3 regions of the Pseudarthrobacter sp. rb genome follow, and region 3 is predicted to be linked to each of the others. Evidence: riboswitches for the same ligand, from Rfam matches in the RefSeq annotation. Region 3 holds a riboswitch; each other region holds the start of a gene.
What was found. Region 3 has a riboswitch for cyclic di-AMP ahead of ACWRN3_RS15070 (aggregation-promoting factor C-terminal-like domain-containing protein). Riboswitches for the same ligand answer to the same signal wherever they lie in the genome.
Positions count from the first base shown of each region.

Region 1: it holds a riboswitch for cyclic di-AMP, as region 3 does, so the genes downstream of both, ACWRN3_RS04540 (C40 family peptidase) here and ACWRN3_RS15070 (aggregation-promoting factor C-terminal-like domain-containing protein) in region 3, are expected to answer to the same signal.
Region 2: it holds a riboswitch for cyclic di-AMP, as region 3 does, so the genes downstream of both, ACWRN3_RS13990 (M23 family metallopeptidase) here and ACWRN3_RS15070 (aggregation-promoting factor C-terminal-like domain-containing protein) in region 3, are expected to answer to the same signal.

Region 1 covers NZ_JBWJAR010000002.1:390,413-394,739, forward strand. Annotated here, with positions in the region: gene ACWRN3_RS04515 (DUF1810 domain-containing protein) at 1-332, opposite strand, end outside; gene ACWRN3_RS04520 (DNA alkylation repair protein) at 353-883, opposite strand; gene ACWRN3_RS04525 (TraR/DksA family transcriptional regulator) at 880-1,239, opposite strand; gene ACWRN3_RS04530 (aggregation-promoting factor C-terminal-like domain-containing protein) at 1,261-1,515, opposite strand; gene ACWRN3_RS04535 (hypothetical protein) at 1,701-2,165, shown strand; cyclic di-AMP (ydaO/yuaA leader) riboswitch at 2,436-2,606, shown strand; gene ACWRN3_RS04540 (C40 family peptidase) at 2,610-3,455, shown strand; gene ACWRN3_RS04545 (protein adenylyltransferase SelO) at 3,563-4,327, opposite strand, start outside.
Region 2 covers NZ_JBWJAR010000009.1:145,808-150,134, reverse strand. Annotated here, with positions in the region: gene serC (phosphoserine transaminase) at 1-640, opposite strand, end outside; gene ACWRN3_RS13995 (iron-dependent transcriptional repressor DtxR) at 934-1,635, shown strand; cyclic di-AMP (ydaO/yuaA leader) riboswitch at 1,774-1,985, shown strand; gene ACWRN3_RS13990 (M23 family metallopeptidase) at 1,990-2,817, shown strand; cyclic di-AMP (ydaO/yuaA leader) riboswitch at 2,946-3,125, shown strand; gene ACWRN3_RS13985 (C40 family peptidase) at 3,196-3,876, shown strand; gene ACWRN3_RS13980 (NlpC/P60 family protein) at 4,040-4,327, shown strand, end outside.
Region 3 covers NZ_JBWJAR010000011.1:52,329-56,655, reverse strand. Annotated here, with positions in the region: gene ACWRN3_RS15075 (ArnT family glycosyltransferase) at 1-1,284, shown strand, start outside; cyclic di-AMP (ydaO/yuaA leader) riboswitch at 1,514-1,674, shown strand; gene ACWRN3_RS15070 (aggregation-promoting factor C-terminal-like domain-containing protein) at 1,680-2,375, shown strand; gene ACWRN3_RS15065 (glyoxalase superfamily protein) at 2,598-3,017, opposite strand; gene upp (uracil phosphoribosyltransferase) at 3,062-3,697, opposite strand; gene ACWRN3_RS15055 (phosphatase PAP2 family protein) at 3,710-4,327, opposite strand, start outside.

The DNA of each region.
Region 1 (4,327 bases), on a different contig from region 3:
AACAGTGTCATGCTGGAGCGGAGCTTCCTGGCGTCGATACCGCCGAAAATGTCTTCGGCGGACTGGTCGGCGTGGTTTGCCAGGACCAGCGCGCACTCCAGGAGCCGCGGGCCCAGCACCTCGTGGTCCAGGTAGGCGCGGGCCTCCGCCAGCGAGGAAATGGCGTACTTGCGGGAGGTGGCGCTCTGTCCCAGCCCGGCAATCTGCGGGAAGACAAACCACATCCAGTGCCCGGACTTCCGGCCGACCTGCAGTTCGCCCAGCGCCTGCTCATAGGTTCCGCCGGTGTTTTGCGCGGCAACAAAACGCTCAAGGTCAAACGGCTCATTCATGGGGATCTCCTCGGTACGTTTCAAATGGTCAAGTCTTTTTCAAGGGCGTCGGCCGCCGCCCGCAACTGGGGGTCCGGGTCTTCCCGCCACCGCGCCAGGACAACGCCTGCCCGCTGCCGTTCGCGCTCCCCCAGCCCCGCCAGCAACGGGACCAGGACGTCGGCGAGAAGGGGCCCGGTCAGGTCCGCTGCCTGCGCGGAGCGAAGGAAACCCTCCAGCCGGGTCAGGTCAGAGTGACGGAGCAGCCGCACCCGTGACTGCAGCAGGACCACCGCTGCCAGGCGGCGCTCGAAAACCGGCCGGGAACCGGGCCGCGGCTGGCCCCACAGGGCGGAGGCCAGCATGACCGTGCCGTCATGGTCCAGGTCCTTGAACTTCCGCAGCGCATCGCGCACGGTCCCGCGAACGGCCCCCACAGAGGAACCATAAGAGGCAAGCACCCCGCCCAGCCGCGCCCCGACGTCGTCCGCCCGGTACCAGGCGCCCTCGTTCTGCAGGGTCCGGTCCACGAAATCCGCCGCCGCGGACACAACGTCCGCCGTACCGGTCATCGCCCGCGCCCGAACGCCGCGTGGTGGATGCAGTACGGGGTCCACGGGCGGGCTTCCAGCCTGCCCTCGGCGATGGGCTCCCCGCATACGGCGCAGGTTCCATAGGTCCCCGCCGCCAGCCGGGCAAGCGCCGCTTCAATCTGGTCCAGGCCCGCCGAACTCTGTTTCAGGAGCGCAGAGGCCTGTGAGAGTTCGAAGGCGATGGTGGCACCCTCGGGATCGTGCTCGTCGTCGACATTGGAACCCTGGCGCGCCGAGTTTGCTGCCTCGATGTCCGCCCGCAGCGCCGGCAACAGTGCCAGGCGCCGCGCCCGCTCCTCTTCGAGCAGCGCACGGAACCGTTCGAAATCTGGCATGGAGACAGCCTAACGCGTCAGTCAGTACCAGTTCAGGGTTGCGGAGTGGTTCCAGGCCGCGCACGGTGAACCGTAGCGGTCACGCATGTAGCCCAGGCCCCATTCGATCTGGGTGCGATAGCTGGTGAGCCAGTCGCCGCCGGCGCTGGCGTACTTCCCCGAGGGCAGGGCCTGGGGAATCCATAGGCTCCGGAGTAGGCGTTGGTGGGGGTGGTCAACCAGTCGGACTCCTCGGTCCACAGCTGGGCCAGGCACACGAACTGGTCCTGGCCCCACCCGTAGGCGGGCAGGCGTCCGGACGCGTAGCTTTTCGCCCCGGCGGGATCGTTGACCGCACCGTCGGGAACGGAAGGCACGACGACGGCGGGAGGGCTTGGTGGGGCCGGTGCCGGGGCTTCCGGAGCGGGAGGGCCGGGGTTGCTGACGGCGGGATCATTGACCGCGCCGGGGGCCGGACCGGGTTGGGCCGGATTGGCCTGGGCAGGGTCGGCACGGGGTGCGGGCTCCTGTGGCTGCCGGGCTGCCGCTGCGGCGGCCTTGGCTGCGGCCTCCGCCTGTCCGCGGGCCTGCTCCTCAGCGGCGGCGCGCTTGGCCGCCTGGGCCGCCTCATAGGCAGCCAGTGCAGCCTGGCCCTGCCGGTACTCACCCTCCATGGCCGCCGTCGTACCTTTCAGCGTGGCGAGCTGGGCGGTCAGCTCAGTGCCGTGCCGCTGCTCCTCCGCGACCTGCCGGGCCAGCGAAGCCTGGGCAGAACGTGCGGCGTCCAGTTTTGCTTTCGCTTCCCCGGACAGGCGTTCCCGCTCGCTCCTGGCGGCCTTTTCCTGTTCGGTGAGGGCGGTGGCCGTCTTTTCGGCGGCCGCAGCATTGCTGACCAGGGTGGCCAGGGCAACGGCCATGAAGCCCCCGCCAAGGGGGAGCCTCCCTAAGGTCACGAACGGGCGCATAGTCCCGAAGGTTACCGTCGGGATTGGGCGCAGGGCAGGGGCCTGTTTCCACATTGTTACCGTGCTTCACGGGCAAAGTATCACCTGAGGTCAGGCCCTGGCTCGGGGTGTATGTCCAGACGTTTGCCCAATGCGAGAGAACAACCTCGTATGTTATCCAAATGTGACAATCACGCCGCACGTGGGTTATGGTCTTTTGGTGTCCCTCTCAGACGGGACATTCCCGTCAGCATGCCGAGCCCTGCCGCTGATCATGGGATTCAACCGCTCCAGTTGGCAGGGACGGGGGAACCAAGTTTCCGCGGCCACTTGTGGCCTTGGGGTTAAGTCGATAGCGCCTCCGCACGTCGCGGGGTTGCTTCCGGCCGGGTATCTCCAGCCCGAACCCGACAGCTCACCCCGCAGGCATGGGAGAGGCGATCAACCGTGTCAAAAATTTCAACCACTGCCCGTCACCGCGCGACCCCGGCCCGCTCCATTGTGCTCGAGGGCCTCGCAGTAACAGCCAAGTCCCAGGCCCGCTCCCTGGGCCGTCCCGCGCTCGCCGTTGCTGCGGCATCCGGCATTGCCTTCGGAGTCGGCGCCCCGGCCCATGCAGGTGTATCCGCCCCGGACACCACTGAGCAGACCAGCGTCCAGGCCACCTCGGCTCCTGCCGCCCCGGCCGCAGCCCCCGCCGCAGCAGCAGGGAACGTCCACACGGTCGTTTCCGGCGACACCCTCGGCGCCATTGCAGCAGCCTACGGCGTCAGCCTCAACGGCGTGCTGTCCGCCAACGGCCTGGGACTGTCCTCGGTCATCTACCCGGGCGACCAGATCCAGATTCCCGGCGCAGGCTACACCGCCGCCCCGGCGCCCGCCCCTGCAGCAGCACCCGTGCAGGCCGCAGCCGCCACCGCACCGGCGAACACCGGCATGAACATGTCCTACGCCTCGGCCACCCCGGTGGCATCCACCACCGGCACGGGCACCGGCGCTGCGATCCTCGCCTCGGCCTACAGCCAGCTGGGCTTCAAGCAGGATTGCACCGCCATGGTCGAGAAGGCTCTGCGCTCCGTCGGCAAGTCCGTGGGCGATCTGGCCCCCACCCAGTTCTTCCAGTACGGCACCGTCGTAGGCGCTCCCGCCCCCGGTGACCTGATCATCACCTCCGGCCACGTGGGCGTTTACGCAGGCAACGGCCAGGTTGTCAGCGGCGGCGTCAACGGCTTCGACACGCAGGTGCACTCCATCAGCTGGCTCGGCGGCTACTCCGCTGTGCGCGTAGCCTAGTCTTCGCACTGTCCGGCGCCGTTGGCGGCGCCGGACGAAGCAGGAGGGTGGCAGCCGGGAACACCGGCTGTCACCCTCCTGTCGTTTTACCCCGCGGGCCGCCTCGGTCAGGTCCCGCAGAAGGTCATGTAGCTGCCGAAGTCGTCGGGCGCCCCCTGCAGGTAACGTTCCAGCCCGGGCCGCTCGGTGAAGGGTTCACTGACCGCCTCCAGCAGCTGCTGCAGCGGAGCCAGGTTTCCGCCGGTGGCAGCGGACAGCGCCTCCTCCACAAGGTGGTTCCGCGGAATGTAGGCCGGGTTCACGCTGTCCATCAGCTCCGCGTCAGGCTGCAGCGCCTGCCACCGCTCCAGCCAGGCATCGAGGGCGGCCAGGTCAAGGACCATGCCGCGCACGGGACGGAGGTCCCCGCGAGCCGCTTTGCCCAGGTTGCGGAAGAACAAGGTGTAGTCCACGGGTCCGTCCTTCAGGATGTCGAGGACATCATCCACAAGGGCCCCGGCGGCGCCGCTTTCATCGACGCCGCCCAGGCCCAGCTTGCCCGTCATCCCGCGGGTCCATGCCTCGCTGTACTGACCGCGGAAGCCGCCGAGTACCTCCACCGCCGGGGCCACGGCTTTTTCCTGGTCCTGGTCAATCAGCGGCAGCATGGCCTCGGCGAGCCGGGCCAGGTTCCATTCGGCAAGGACCGGCTGGTTGGCGTAGGCATAGCGTCCGCCGACGTCGATGGAACTGTAGACGGCGGCCGGGTTGAAGGCGTCCATGAACGCGCACGGGCCGTAGTCGATGGTTTCCCCGGAGATGGTCATGTTGTCCGTGTTCATGACCCCGTGCACGAAGCCCACCAGCATCCACCGGGCCACCAGCTCCGCCTG
Region 2 (4,327 bases), on a different contig from region 3:
CGGGGGAGAACAGGCCAAGCCAGAGGCCGCCGTCGGAGGCGAAGTTCTTTTGCGGGGCGAAGTAGTAGACGTCGCTCTGCGCAATGTCCACGTCCAGGCCGCCGGCCGCCGAGGTGGCGTCCACCAGCACGAGCGATCCCTCGTCAGCTCCGGAGACGCGCGCGACCGGGGCCGCCACACCGGTGGAGGTCTCGTTCTGCGGCCAGGCATAGACGTCCACGCCGGCCTCGGCCTGCGCTGCCGGACGGGTGCCGGGCTCGGACTTGATGATCGAGGAGGCCTCCAGGAAGGGCGCCTTGTTGGTGGCTGCGGCGAACTTTGACCCGAACTCACCAAAGGAGAGGTGCTGGGCCTTCTTCTCCACCAGGCCAAAGCTTGCGATGTCCCAGAAGGCCGTGGAGCCGCCAACGCCGAGGACCACCTCATACCCCTCAGGGGCACGGAAGAACCGGCTCAGCCCGTCGCGGACCGATCCGACCAGGTTCTTGACCGGCGCCTGGCGGTGCGAGGTGCCGAGGATGGTCTTGGACGCTGCTGCCAGGGCATCGATCTGTTCCTGGCGGACCTTTGACGGGCCGGCGCCGAACCGCCCGTCCTTGGGCAGGAGGTCGGCGGGGATCGTGATGCTGGTGTCGCTCACAGGTGCTCCAATTCGGCGGGGACGAAAACTTTGGTCCGGACGGGCGGGTAAGGGTGGCCGCAGCGCGCGATGGCTGCGCGGCAGGCCTGTTCCATTCTGCCTGAAGGGCAGTGGGTGCGGGAGCCGGAGGGGGCAAAGTCCAGACAATGAGACGGTCCCGTTCGTGGGTGGCTGCCCAGGGGCCAGCTATTCGGACAAAGTCAAAATAGGCTAAGCTAGCCCCCGGACTACCTCGCGGGAACAGGCGGTACGGTGGGACAACGCAAGGTACTGCGCTCGAGGAGCTGAGCTGGATGACGGATCTGATCGACACTACGGAGATGTACCTCAGGACCATCCTGGAGCTTGAGGAAGAAAACATCGTTGCCCTTCGGGCCCGTATCGCCGAGCGTCTGCGCCACTCCGGCCCCACGGTGTCCCAGACCATCGGCAGGATGGAACGCGACGGACTCGTCGTCGTCTCCGGCGACAGGCATCTTGAACTCACGGACACGGGCCGCAAGCGGGCCACCGAAGTCATGCGCAAGCACCGGCTGGCCGAACGCCTGCTGGCTGACGTTATCGGTCTGGACTGGGCCTACGTGCACGACGAAGCCTGCCGCTGGGAACACGTCATGAGCGAGCGCGTTGAGCGGCGCATCTACGAGATGCTGGACCACCCCACCGAATCGCCCTACGGCAACCCGATCCCCGGCCTCGCTGCCCTGGGCGGACAACCGGCCACCGGCTTCCCCGACGGAGCCATCAGCCTGGTAGAGGCCATGAAGGGCTACGGTCCCGCCTCTGCAGTGACCATCAGCCGGCTGGCTGAGCCAATCCAGGTGGAGCCGGAACTGCTGGCGCAACTGGACGAAGGCGGGATCCGGCCCGGCGCTGCCGTTGCGCTGGAACGCGTGGGAGATTACATCTCCGTGCGGGTGTCCGGAATCGAAGGTGCGCTGGAGTTGCCGCCTGAGGTAGCCGCGCATGTTTTTGTCGCTGTTAAGCAGCCCTGAGCCGCGTCCCAATACCCCAGCGCAGAGCTTCCACGCAAAGATAACGGAATTGTTACCTAGGGTCTTAAGGCCCTATAGTGGAAGCAATCGTTGATACTTAAGCGTTACCCGATCCGGAGCCGAGCTCTGCCAGCGGATCGGGTGCACGAGTCGTTACTGGCAGAGGCGGGGGAACCACAATTGGCAGCGGGGGACTGCCTTGGGGTGAAGTCCGTCAGCAGCAAGCCTCTCCAGCGAAGGATTCTTCCGGGAATACCCCTGTGCAGAAGCTTGCCCATGACGGGCCGGGTCTTTGATCTCTCTGACCCGCATCCGACAGCTAACTCCGCAGGCTTTTCCAGAGAGGAACCCTTCTTGACCACGCAGACCTCCCGGGGCCGCCGCCGCGCCGCAGGCCCCCCTTCGGCACCCCGGGTTGTCGAAGATGCCGCAGCGGAGCGTCCCCGCGATCTGCATCGCGATGCGCGCCGCCGCCGGGGTCCGTTCCGGCAGGTGACGGAGTTCGCCGCCGCCAGTGGCATTGGCCAGAAAGCTGGAATCGCCCTGGCCGCCACCGGCCTGGTTCTGACGGTCACAGTGCCCGCCACCAGCCCCGTCATGGCCACGGACGCCGCCGGCAACGCGCCATTGGCAGCCTCCGCCGTCAGCCCGCAGCCCCAGATTTCCGCTGATGTTGGCGCCCAAATCGACTTCAGCCGTTCGGCAGTGGTGACCCAGGCCGACCCCGACGGGAAGCTGAAGCAGCTCCTGAGCGCCCAGTCCGCCGGCTCCGTCACGCGGGCCGCCTCGGCCGGCACCCTGGCCGCACCGCTGGCATCCCTCACCACCGCCTCGCCCTTTGGTTACCGCGTGAGCCCCATCACCGGCGGCTCCGGAGACTTCCACCGCGGCCAGGACTTCGTGGCACAGTGCGGAACGTCCGTCCTGGCGGCCGCGACCGGCACCGTGACCTTCGCGGGCTGGCACCAGTATGGCGGTGGAAACCGGGTGGTCATCGACCACGGCAACGGGCTGGAGACCACCTACAACCACCTGTCGTCGTTCAACGTCAAGGTGGGCCAGACCGTCTCCCGTGGCGAGGTTGTGGCACTCAGCGGCACCACGGGCGCATCCACCGGCTGCCACCTGCACTTTGAGGTCCAGGTCAACGGCGAAGTGGTCGATCCCATGGGCTGGCTGTAGCCGAATGATTGTCCACTCTCAGATCGCAGGGACCTGCCGTGACCTGAATGTGACATTGAAACAAAACTGCTGTACCGTCTAACTCGCGTCAACTTTTCCGAAGTTGACGCTCTTGAGTGGATTGCCTAACTCTGCCACCGCTCAAGGTCCGTTCGCATTTCATCGTCTGGCAGGGGCGGGGGAACCAATTTTGGCCTTCATTTCCTGAAGGCCTTGGGGTTAAGTCATGAGCTTCCCAGGAAGCAGAGTGGCCGGGTGACTCCCATCCGAATCCGACAGCTCACCTCGCAGGCATTGGGAGAGGCTACCTTCGTGTCTTCACGCCATAATTCTGCGCGCCACCGTGCGCAAACGGTTCGCATTAACCCCCTGGACGCCGTGTCCAAGGCCGTCAGTGCAAATGCCGGGACCGTAGGCCGCCAGGCTGCCGTTGTGGCAGCCGCGTCGGGCCTCATCCTGAGCATGGGCCTGCCCGCCACCGCAGCTGACACCACCGCTGGTGTCTCCGCATCCACCGAGTCCGGTTCGGCCCAGACGGCCCTCGCCGTCACTGCCGCCCCCACGGCTACGGTTTCCTTCGAACGTCCCGTCGTCAAGACCACCGCCGCTCCAAAGGTGGAAGCGGTGCGTCCGCAGTCCACCGCGCCGGCCGAGCGCGACGCCGCTGCCACCGCAGGCCAGGACGCTGCCCCTGCCGCCAAGGCTGCCGAGACTGTCTCCGCCGCAACCTCCGGCATTGCAGCAATCGCCTACACCGGCATCGGCCACTCCTACGTGTGGGGCGGCACCAGCCCCGTCACCGGCTGGGACTGCTCCGGGTTCGTCCAGTGGGTCTACGCCCAGGCCGGGATCAGCATCCCCCGCACCAACGCGTGGAACATCATGACCCCCACCTCCACCCCGCAGCCGGGCGACGTTGTGGTCCAGAACGGCGGCGCGCACGTGGGCATCTACGTCGGCAACGGCATGATGGTCAGCGCACTCAACCCTTCCCAGGGCACGCTGCTCCACTCGCCTGCAGCCACCGGTACCTCGTCGTACTACCACCTCAACAAGTAGTTCTTGGGCTTCATGCTCCAAGGGCTATTTCTTTGCCCAAAGCTTTTTCGCTAGAAACCACATCCCCGTTCGGAATGCGCCGGCTTGCCCCCAAGATGCCGGCGCGTCCAGTTCCCTTTGCCTGCCTACCCGCGGTTCGAAGGAAAAACGAAAGAGAGAACTGATGACGACTCGTGCTACCGCACGGCACCGCGCCGAGGTCACCAAAACCAACTCGATCGCTGTCATTGCCAAAGCTGTCAGCGACAATGCCGGTGGCATGGGCCGCCAGGCTGCTGTCATCGCTGCTGCTTCCGGTCTGGTCCTGACCAGTGGCATCGCGGCCAACGCTGCCGACACCAACGTCAAGCGCGATTCCGCTCCTGCATCCCAGCTGGAAGTTGAATCCGTCGTCGACGCCCCGATTTCCGCGGCTTCCACTATTTCCATCAGCTACGAGAAGCCCGCCGTT
Region 3 (4,327 bases):
ACGCCGGCCAACATGCGGCCCTACATTGGCGGTTCGCAGGACAACTCCATCCTGGAGCTGACCCTTGGCTACAACGGACTGGGCCGGCTGACGGGCGACGAAACGGGCAGCGTGGGTGGCGGCAACGGCTGGGGCGTTCCCGGCCTGTTCCGGATGTTCAACAATGAGTTCGGTGGCCAGATCGCCTGGCTGCTGCCCTCCGCCCTGATCCTTGCGGCCGGCCTGCTGTGGGTCGGCCGGCGTGCATCGCGGACGGATCCGGTGCGGGCGTCCGTGCTGGTCTGGGGCTCCTGGGTGCTGGTGACCGGCCTGGTGTTCAGCTTCATGGCAGGCATCATCCACCCCTACTACGCGGTGGCGCTGGCGCCGGGCATCGCCGGGCTGACCGGCCTGGGTGCAGGTCTGCTGTGGCAGCGCAGGCAGCAGGCGGCCGCCGCAATCGGGCTCGCGGCTGCAGTGGCCGCGGCAGCCCTGACGGCGTTCTTCCTGCTGGGCACCACCTCGGCCTACGGTCCGTGGCTGCGGTGGGTGGTCCTTGCAGGCGGGCTGGCCGGGGCAGCAGGCGCGGGCTTCAGCCAGTTCCTGGGCATGCGTTCGGTGCAGCGGACGACGGCGGCGCTGGCCATCGCTGCAACGCTCGCCGGGCCGCTGGCCTTCTCCATCTCCACCGCGTCCACAGCGCACAGTGGGGCAATTGTCAGTGCCGGCCCCATTTCCGGATTCGGCGCAGGGCCAGGCGGTGCCCCCGCCGGCGTCCGGAACAGCCGGAACGGCTCCGGCGCGAACAGCACCGGCCCTACAGGTATTGCGGGGCGGGGCAACACAAACCCGGGCAGTACGGCACAGGGCAATACGGGGCAGGGCTTCCGGCAGCCGAATGCCCAGGGCGGCACGGGCTTCGCCGGCGGCCGCGGGGGTGGCGCGGGCGGCCTCCTGCGTGCGCCCACGCCGTCGGCTGATCTGGTCGCCGCGCTCAAGAGCAGCGCCTCGAGTTACACCTGGGCCGCGGCCGTGGTGGGCTCCAACAACGCCGCAGGTTACCAACTGGCAACGGAGCTGCCGGTCATGGCGGTGGGCGGCTTCAACGGTACCGACCCCTCCCCCACGTTGGCGCAGTTCCAGGACCTGGTAGACCTGGGAGAGATCCATTACTTCATCGGCGGCGGAGCCATGCGCTCCAACAGCGGTTCCGACGCTGCCAGCCGGATCGCGGAGTGGGTGGCAGCCAATTTCACGTCGCAGAGCATTGGCGGCACTACGGTTTACGAACTGACCGGCCACTGACGAGGACGCCCCGTCCCGGGCTGCATGATGGCTTGGCACGCGAGTGCCGGGGCTGCATGATGCCCGGCCGGGCAGGTCCCCACCCGGATACTCCCCGTCGCAGCCGGGCAACCCGACGCGCTGCCGCCCGTGACTTCCGTTACCTAAATGTGACTTTCACTTGATCTTCCTGTACCGTCGATTGGGTGCGGTCCCCGTTCGGGCCGCATATCCCGGGTTGACGCCAAGCTCTGCCGCTTCCCCGGATTTCCGATTGAGCAACGGCAGAGGCGGGGGACCCACCGTCCCGGGCAATGAACGCCCTTGGGGTTAAGCCAGTACGTGATTTTCCGTACGGCCGGATGCCCTCATCCGAACCCGACAGCTAACTCCGCAGGTGTGAGAGGCGATCAATCATGTTCAAAAACACGGCAGAAGCACGCCTGCATGCCAAGGCTAAACATAAGGCCACGCAGCAGGCAAAGAAAACCACCCTGGGCCGCCGGGCCGGAATCCTCGCAGCATCCTGCGCGGTGCTGGTTGGGGTCGGCGCAGCCGGCCAGGCCACCAGCAGCATGGCCCCGGTGTCATCAACCCAGGCAACCCAGGCAGCGTCCGATGCCCAGATGAGCATCGAGAAGAGTGAGATCCGTTCCAACCCGGCGGCGAGCCCCGCTCCCGCTGCAATCGCAGTGGCACCACAGGCGGCGGAGCCCGCTCCCGCGCCGGTCGCGCCGGCGCCTGCACCTGCACCTGCACCCGAGCCCGCCCCGGCTCCGGAGCCGGCACCCGCCGTCGCAATCAACGACCCCGCCGGCGCCCAGGCCTACGCCGCCAGCCAGTTGGCCACGTACGGATGGGGTCCGGACCAGATGCAGTGCCTCCAAACGCTGTGGACCAAGGAATCGGACTGGACCACTACGGCCACCAATCCCAGCAGCGGTGCGTACGGAATCGTCCAGTCCCTCCCTGCTGAGAAGATGGCCAGCTCCGGCGCCGACTACCTCACCAATTACCGCACGCAGATCAACTGGGGCCTGAACTACATCAAGCTCAGCTATGCCTCCCCGTGCGGTGCGCTCAACTTCCACCTGGCGCACAACTGGTACTAGCCACCGCTCCCCTGCGGCTTCGCGCCGAAGGACCACCTTCCGCGGAGCCTTCCCTGCATTGACCGCGGCCGACGGCGCGTGCCGGCTCCCCGCCGTCGTACGCCTTGGGCAGGGCCACAGCAGGGAATTGCAGCGTCATTTACGGCCCGCATCCATAGGGATGCGGGCCGTGGTGCTCTAACCAAGAGTGCCTTAACCTCAGGGTGCTTCAGCTGCAGTGCCTCATGGTGCGGTGCTTGGGGTTGCGGTGCTTGGGGTTGCGTCCGTCCCAGCGTTCCGCCACGGGATGTATTGGACGGACCACTTGTTTCCGTCCGGATCGGCGAAGTAGACAAAGTGGCCCCACGGCAGCACCTCGATGTCACTGACGTCCACACCGTTGTTCCTCAGGTGGTCGTGCGCTGCCTGGATGTCGTCCACCACCATCTGTAGCGTGGTTCCCGTGCCGGGTGGGGCGTCCAGGAGCCCCTCGCCCATGCAGATGGAGCAGGCCGACCCGGGCGGGGTCAACTGCAAAAAGCGGATGTCGTCCGAAGGCCGCTCGTCGTAGTCGGCGTTGAAGCCCACCTTGTTGACGTAGAAATCCTTGGCCCGGTCAACGTCGGACACGGGGACATAGACAAGTTCGAGTTTCCAGTCCATCCGCACAGGCTAGCGGCGGGGACGGCTTCAAAAAAGGGTGAAAACTACCCTGCGATGCCGTACAGGCGGTCGCCTGCATCGCCCAGGCCGGGAACAATGTAGGACTTCTCGTTGAGTTTCTCGTCGATGGAGGCCAGGACGATGTGCACGTTTGCGTCGCCCAGTTCCTCCTCCAGCTTGGCCAGGCCTTCGGGAGCGGCCAGCAGGCAGATGCAGGTGACGTCCGACGCGCCCCGCTTGAACAGGAACTTGATGGCCTCGCGCAACGTGCCGCCGGTGGCCAGCATGGGATCCAGGACGAACACCTGGCGGCCGGTCAGGTCCTCCGGCAGGCGCTCCGCGTAGGTGATGATGTCCAGCGTCTCCTCGTCCCGGGCCATGCCCAGGAAGCCCACCTCGGCGGTGGGAACCAGCTTGGTCATGCCCTCCAGCATGCCCAGCCCCGCGCGCAGGATGGGGACCACCAGCGGGGTGGGCTTGGTGAACGCCGTGCCGATGGTGGTGCTGACAGGCGTCTCGATGGTGACGGGCTCCGTGCGGACCTCCCGCGTGGCTTCGTAGGCCAGCAAGGTCACCAGCTCTTCCGTCAGCTGGCGGAAGACCGGCGACGGCGTGTTCTTGTCCCGCAGGACGGTGAGCTTGTGGGCGACCAGGGGGTGGTCAACAACGAGAGTACGCATCCCCCAAAACTATCATCCGGCGGTGTCCTTGTTGTGGCTGCCGCGGGCATGCTCCTTGCCGCCGTCGCCGTGGTGGTGCACTTCCTCGGCCACCACATCCCGGACGATCGGACGGTCGAACGACGGAGCCGCACCGGCGTGCTCCCGCCTGCGGACCAGGTGGAACAGCCTGTGCGCCAGGATCACCACGCCCACCCAGGTGAGGCCCAGCAGCCACCCGGCCATGACGTCCGTCAGCCAGTGGTGGCCAAGGAAGACGCGGCTCAGCCCCATGGCGATGATGAAGAGCGCGCCGGCCGTGATGGCGGTGACCCGTACCAGCATGGTGTTGAACTGGAGGCAGATGAGGTAGGCCACCAGGCTGATCACCACGGTGGTATTTAGGGTGTGGCCGCTTGGGAAGGACGGTGAATCCTCGTAAGGGGGCACCGCGTCCGCATGGTCCGGGCGGGTGCGGCCCACCAGTTTCTTGCCAAAGGTGGTGGCCATGATGGAGACCCCCGCCGCACCGCCGATCAGGACGAGCGGTCGCCAGTTCCGGCTGAGGAACGTCAGCCAGGCGGTGAGGATGCTGGCAAGGATGGGCATGCCGATGCCGCCGCCGATGTTGGTGAAGCCGGTAACGAACGC